One region of the Micromonospora sp. CPCC 206061 genome, then DNA from elsewhere that is predicted to be linked to it. Evidence: riboswitches for the same ligand, from Rfam matches in the RefSeq annotation. Region 1 holds a riboswitch; each other region holds the start of a gene.
What was found. Region 1 has a riboswitch for cyclic di-AMP ahead of V6V89_RS19440 (C40 family peptidase). Riboswitches for the same ligand answer to the same signal wherever they lie in the genome.
Positions count from the first base shown of each region.

Region 2: linked by a shared signal. The riboswitch ahead of V6V89_RS27555 (coiled-coil domain-containing protein) and the one ahead of V6V89_RS19440 (C40 family peptidase) in region 1 are both predicted to bind cyclic di-AMP.
Region 3: linked by a shared signal. The riboswitch ahead of V6V89_RS17790 (coiled-coil domain-containing protein) and the one ahead of V6V89_RS19440 (C40 family peptidase) in region 1 are both predicted to bind cyclic di-AMP.

Region 1 is NZ_JBAKHX010000027.1:24-2,282, forward strand. It holds gene V6V89_RS19440 (C40 family peptidase) at 139-963, opposite strand; cyclic di-AMP (ydaO/yuaA leader) riboswitch at 969-1,118, opposite strand; gene V6V89_RS19445 (Mur ligase family protein) at 1,440-2,259, shown strand, end outside.
Region 2 is NZ_JBAKHX010000050.1:50,172-52,430, reverse strand. It holds gene V6V89_RS27565 (BlaI/MecI/CopY family transcriptional regulator) at 1-307, opposite strand, end outside; gene V6V89_RS27560 (class I SAM-dependent methyltransferase) at 361-1,008, opposite strand; cyclic di-AMP (ydaO/yuaA leader) riboswitch at 1,231-1,366, shown strand; partial or broken gene V6V89_RS27555 (coiled-coil domain-containing protein) at 1,396-2,259, shown strand, end outside.
Region 3 is NZ_JBAKHX010000023.1:25,689-27,947, forward strand. It holds gene V6V89_RS17785 (glycoside hydrolase family 10 protein) at 1-1,137, shown strand, start outside; cyclic di-AMP (ydaO/yuaA leader) riboswitch at 1,261-1,397, shown strand; gene V6V89_RS17790 (coiled-coil domain-containing protein) at 1,401-2,259, shown strand, end outside.

The DNA of each region.
Region 1 (2,259 bases):
GCGCGGCGGGCCGGGGCGCGGCGGGCCGGGGCGAGCGAGGGATGAGACCGGGCGTGAAATGGCCCGCGATCAAGGGCGAGGCGCCGGGGGGTACGCCTCAGCCCTTGATCGCGGACGCGGGGGGATGGGTGTAGGGAACTAGCCGACCAGGCGCCGAACCACGTAGCTCGACGTCCAGATCTTGTGCTTGCCGACCTTCACACCGGGCTTCGGTGAGTCGTACATGTAGCCGCCGCCCGCGTAGACGCCGACGTGGTACCCGTACGTGCCGCTCCGGATGACGATCAGGTCACCGGGCTGGGCCGACGACTTGGCGACCGCCCGCCCGTACCGCTGCTGCGAGTTGGCCTTGTGCGGCAGCTTGATGCCGGCGGCCTTGCGGTACACGTACATGGTGTAGCCGGAGCAGTCGAACGACCCTGGCCCGCTCGCGCCGTACCGGTATGACTTGCCGACGTGCTTGCGCGCTTCGGAGAGCACCTTGGCCCGGCTGGCCACCACGTTGACCCGGATGGACGCGCTGGCCGTCCAACGGTACTTGCCCGGCAGGCTGGTGTACTTCAGCCGGAAGCTGCCGGTGACGTACGGGGTCGTGCGGTAGGTCGCCGTGCCGTTCGTGACCGCCTTGGTCTGCCAGGTCTGCCACCCGCCGTTGCGCCACGCCTGGAACTGCACGTTTCCGCCCGTCACGGCCGCGCCGGTGTTCGGGTCGTTGACGCGCGCGGTCAGCGTGACCGCCGAGCCCCACGCCACCTTGCTGGTGCTAGATGTCAGCTTGATCGCCACGTTTACCGGTGCGGCGGCCTGCTGGGAGGCGGCGGTGGTCACGGGAGCGGCCGCGGATGCTGGAGCGGCCACGGCGGCGCCGGCCACGAGCTGGCCGGCGCAGAGGCAGATCCCCAAAGCGAGCGCTAGCTTGCCGGCGCGGACAGGCCGCCGCCGGCTCGAACTGTGTTCGTGCACGGAATGAGATCCCTCCGGCACGCCTGCGGGGTTAGCTGTCGGGTTCGGGCGCAGAGGCTGCCCGGCCGCGCTCCCCGCGCGGCTTCACCCCAAGATCCGGGAACAGATCACTAACCTGGTTCCCCCGTCCCTGCCCGATCCGCCGTTGAGTTGTCGGATGTCGGTTGCACCGCTCGGGATGGGCAGGGCTCGGCGTTGTCCCGCGGTGCGGCCGGGCCACGATGAAGGCCGGCTCAACGTTTGTAGCCGATGCCGGGATCGACGCGGAGTAATCGAAATCTTGCGGACCGAATTTGGCACACCAGCGAATGCCCGGGCGCGGAGGGCGCTGTCCGAAATGTCACTACGGAGCGTCAACGCGGTCATGACGGGATGTTGACCATGAACGGTGAATAAGGCCACACAACTTTGCCGTGTCCGGAGATCAAACCTCCTCCGGTACCCTCGCTCGCGTGACGGACGGGAACACGGCCAAGATGCCCCTGCGGGCCAAGGTCGCCAGCTCGGTGTCGCGTACGGCGGCGGCACTCTCGCGGGCAGCCGGGCGCGGCGACGGCTCGGTGATCGGCGGCTGGATCGGCCTCAAGATCGACCCTGACCTGCTCGCCCACCTCGCCAACGGACGTGCCATCGCCCTAGTCTCCGGCACCAACGGCAAGACCACCACGACCCGGCTCACGGCCGCGGCGGTCGGCGTACTGGGTCCGGTGGCCACCAACTCCTACGGTGCGAACATGCCCACTGGGCACACTTCGGCACTGGCCAAGGCTGGGCACACGCCGTACGCGGTACTTGAAGTGGACGAGCATTACCTAGCGCAAGTGATCGCGGCGACCACGCCCCGCGTGGTCGCGCTTCTCAACCTCTCGCGTGACCAGCTGGACCGGGCGAAGGAGGTCGCCATGATGGCCGACCTCTGGCGCACCGCGCTGGCCGACCACCCCGACATCCTGGTGGTCGCCAACGCCGACGACCCGATGGTGGTTTACGCGGCGGTCGCCTCGCCGCAGGTGACGTGGTTCAGCGCGGGGCAGCGCTGGCACGACGACTCGTGGGTCTGTCCACAGTGTGGTGCGCCGATCGAACGCCAGGCCGACCAGTGGTGGTGCGTCAATTGCCCGCTGCGCCGGCCTACACCACAGTGGACGGTGGAAGACGACGGCGTCATCGACCCGCGTGGCGCGTGGCATAAGGTCAACCTGCAGATTCCAGGAAAAGTCAACGTCGGCAACGCGGCCACCGCGCTGGCGGTGGCATCACAGTTTGGAGTACGCCCAACCGACGCGGTCGGTCGAC
Region 2 (2,259 bases), on a different contig from region 1:
CGGTCATCCGCCCCACGAACCTGACCAGGGCCTCGGCAGGATCACCCGCCTCGTCCAGAGCGTCACGCAACAGCCGTGCTCCGTACTCCTCCCGCGACGCGGTCGGCTGGAACCGGTGCGCCCGGCCGGCGCGCTCCCGGCGTAGCCAGCCCTTCTTGAACAAGTTGTCCACGACCGTCAGGACGGTGTTGTACGCCAGGTCCCGCTCCGGCCGCAGGTCATCGAGCACCTCCCGCACTGTTGTCGGCTCACCGCGCACCCACAACCGGTCCATGATCGCGGCCTCCAACTCGCCGAACCCCCGCATCCCCACCTCCCACCGCAACAACTAACCAGCATAGGAGCACGCCATCCGTGCCGTCACGCCGCCTGTACCTGTGGCTTACGCGCGGCCAGGCGCTCGACGATGCCGAGCTTGAACCGGTCATGCGCCTCCACGACCAGGCCCGCCTCCTGCACGTGCCGGATCGGACGGCGCCGGAAATGCTCGCCCCCCACCGGAACACTGACGACCTCGATCAGCCGCTGCACCGCACGGGCGAGCCGCGGACCCGCTTCGACGTGGTCAGCCAACAGCAGCAGGCCACCTGAGCGCAGCACCCTGACCATCTCCTGCACCGCACGCCGATCGTCGGGTATCGCGCACAGTCCGAACGTGCAGACCACCGCGTCGAAGGCGTCGTCCGGTAGCTCGAGCGCCTGCGCGTCGCCGAGGCGCAGGTCCGCCGGCCGGCGCAGGTCTTCCGCCCGCCGGCGCGCCCGGTCCAGCATCGCCGGGCTCCACTCCACCCCGGTCAGCCGCGCGGCGGCCGGGTAGTGCGGCAGGTTGAGGCCGGTCCCGATGGCCACCTCGAGTACGTCGCCCGTTGCCCGCGAGCACACCCACTCGCGGCTGTCGCCAAACAAGCGCCGGTCGAACATGGCGATCTGCCGGTCATAGGAAGGGGCGCTCTTGTCCCAGTAGCGACGCAGCCGTTCCTGCCGACCCGCCGACCCGGTCCCGCTCATCCCCGTCACCCCCGGCACCGCCGACTCCTATCCAGCTTAGGCGAAAGGACGAGCCGGCGGCGGATCCCGGGCAACGCACTGACCTGCGGATTCTCCACCAGGGTCACGCAACGCGCCTGTCCCGTAACGCCATTTGCCCTGATGGAGGGCTGGTCGGCCCATTCGATCTTGGGTAATCTGTCCCGCGGTCAATGACCCTCGGCGCATGGTTCGACATCGCCGGTGGTTCAGCTGCCTAATCGCCCGTTTCGCGGGTGAGCCGGGGAACCAGGTAAGTGGGGTGAATCCGCCAACGGCGGTAGGGGTTGTTCCGTCCCGAACCCGTCAGCTAAACCGGTCGGCACCGACGGGAGGAACACGTATGACGGCATCCCGCGCCGCTGGCGCATGTCTGCCGTTGCGCTGCTAACGGCTGCGGCCGTGCTGGCGGCACCGGTCACCCCGGCCTTCGCCCAACCAGGTGGCGGCTCCACCACCCCGCAAGAGGATGGCGACCCGCTGCTCGGCAAAGTCCTCGACGAGGCCGGCAAGGGCTATCTGAAGGCCAAGGCCGCCCTGCAGACCTCGCAACGCAAGCAACTACAGCTGCAGGTGGAGGCCAGTCAGGCGCAGGCTCGCATTGACGAACTCGCACCCGAGGTTGGGCAGATCGCCGCACAGGCGTACCGCAACGGCCGGGTCAGCGCCGCCGGCCTTCTGCTCAACAGCGCCTCCCCCGAGGCGTTTCCTGCGACGCGCCGCAGCGCTGGACGAGCTGAACATGGTCAACGACCAGAAACTCAAAGCGCTGTCCGAAGCGCGTGATCGGCTCACCCGCGCCCAGGGCGCCCTGACCGCCGAAGTGCGTCACCAGGAAAAGCACCTCGCCGTCATGGCCAAAGAAAAGCGAGAGGCAGAGAAAGCCCTCGCCGTGGTCGGCCGCCAAAGTCTCACCGGTGGCCTGGTGGCAGCGACCTCGCCGGTCGCGAAGGCAGCACCACGCACCGCCGACGGCGACTGGCCCGACGAGTCGTGCAGCAAGGACGACCCCACCACGTCCGGCTGCATCACCCCCCGCACTCCGAACGCCTACACCGAGGCCCGCAAAGCCGGGTTCACCCGGTACGTCTACTGCTACCGGCCCGGTGGCCCCTATGAGCACCCCAAGGGCCGCGCCTGCGACTGGTCGCTGCTCAACATTGGGTTCGCACCGGCCGCCAACCAGGACCAGAAGGTGTATGGCAACAACCTCTTCCTGGTCCGCAACGCCGA
Region 3 (2,259 bases), on a different contig from region 1:
CGCAACCTGGAGTTTCACGCCTGGTTCAATCCGTACAAGGCCAGCCAGTCGGGCAACCCGGCTGACCTGCCGGCAAACCACCCACTCCGGGTGCACCCGGAGTGGGCTGTCCCGTTCCCGAAGAGCGGCAAGGGCAGCCGCCTCTACTACAACCCGGGCATCCCCGAGGCGCGCAAGTTCGTCCAAGACTCGATGCTGGAGGCGGTGGCCCGGTACGACGTCGACGGCGTGCACTTCGACGACTTCTTCTACCCGTACCCGGTCAAGGGACAGGACTTTCCCGACGACGCGGCGTTCCAGCAGTACGGCGCGGGCTTCGCCACCAAGGCCGATTGGCGGCGCGACAACGTCAACAAGCTCGTGGCCGAGATGAACCAGCGGATCAAGGAGCTGAAGCCGTGGGTGAAGTTCGGCATCAGCCCGTTCGGCATCTGGCGCAACCGCACCACCGACTCCCTCGGCTCCCCCACCCGCGGCCTGCAGAGCTATGACGCGATCTACGCGGACACCCGGCTCTGGGTCAAGGAAGAGTGGCTGGACTACATCGTCCCGCAGCTCTACTGGCACATCGGCTTCGACATCGCCGACTACGCGAAGCTCCTGCCGTGGTGGTCAGACGTGGTGAAGGACACCAGAGTGCAGCTCTACATCGGCCAGGCCGACTACCGGGTCGGGCAGAAGGGCGCCTGGTCCGACCCCGCCGAGCTCGACCGCCAGCTCGCGCTCAACACCAAGTACCCGGTCGGTGGCAGCATCCACTTCAGCGCCAAACAGGTACGGGCCAACCGGCTCGGCGCGGTCAGCCGGTACGCCACCGCGCACTACGCCCAGCCCGCCCTGGTGCCGGCGATGGACCACATGCCCCCGAACCGTCCGGTCGCGCCTCAGGTCACCGAGGCGCGCCGGGACGGCGACAACGCGGTCGCTCTCGCATGGCGCGCCGGCGACGGCACGCGGCCAGCCGGTTACGCGGTGTTCAAGGTGGACGGTGAGACCGCGCGCCTGGTGGCGACCACCCGCGGCACGAACTGGGTCGATCGAACTGTTGGCACTCCCGGTGCGTACAGCTATTGCGTAGCCGCCCTCGACCGGCTGTGGAACCTTGGCGGCTCCAGCGAAGCTGACGTGACAGGGTGAGGAGATATTACCGAAAGTCGTTGCCTGGTAACACTTTTGGCTGGTCAGAGCAGTGTCAAGCAGGCCCGTTGATCCGGTAAGCTTTCCGACGGTCTCCGTTCGGCGGCGCCCCCACGGCGCCGGCGGTGATCGTCGCCTAATCGCCCGAATGGGCGAGCCGGGGAACCAGAGTTCCACCGGGGTGAATCCGCGCGAGCGGTAGGGATCACTTCCATCCCGAACCCGTCAGCTAACTCGGTAGGCGGCCGATGGAAGGAACATGCATGACGGCATCTGTACGCCGCCAGCGCTGGACGCTGGGCGTCGCACTGATCGCTGCCGTGGTCGCCATCACCAGCGTGGTCGGCCTCGGCTCCGCGGCTTCCGCCGCGCCAGTTGGCCTCGCGCCAACCCCTACGGCGCCCGGCGACGAGGGCGGCACTCCGCTCATACGCGACGTGATCGCCAGGGCCAGCCAGGGATACGCCGACGCGAAGCAGGCTGTCGACAAGTCTCAGAAGCGCCAGCTCCAACTCCAGCTCGAGCTCACCAAGGCTGAGGCGAAGATCAAGGAGATGGAGCCCGAGGTCGCGCTCATCGCGTCCGCCTCGTACCGCAGCGGCCGGGTCGGCGTCGTCTCCATGCTGCTCAACAGCTCCTCACCGGACTTGTTCCTGGACCGAGCGATGACGCTCGACCTGCTCGCGCAGCGCGACAACGCGAAGATCGCCACCCTCAAGGAGGCACACGACCAGGCGAAGCGGGCCAAGGATGCAATCGACGTGGAACTCGCCGAGCAGCAGAAGCAGCTGAGCCTCATGGCCAGGCAGAAGAAAGAAGCGGAGATCGCGCTCAAGCAGGTCGGCGGACAGTCCACCGGCGGTTTTGTGGTCGCGTCCTCGCCGAAGGCGAAGCCGGCGCCCCGCGACAGCGATGGCGGGTTCTCGGGGCAGGGATGCAACGTCAATGACCCGACCAACCCCGGCAGCGGCTGCGTCACGGCCCGGACGCTGCACATGTACAACGAGACGCGACGGCTGGTCCCCGGTGCCAAGGAACGGTTCGTGAACTGCTTCCGGTCCGGCGGTCCGTACGAGCATCCGAAGGGCCGGGCGTGCGACTGGTCTTCGGAGCGCGGGAGTT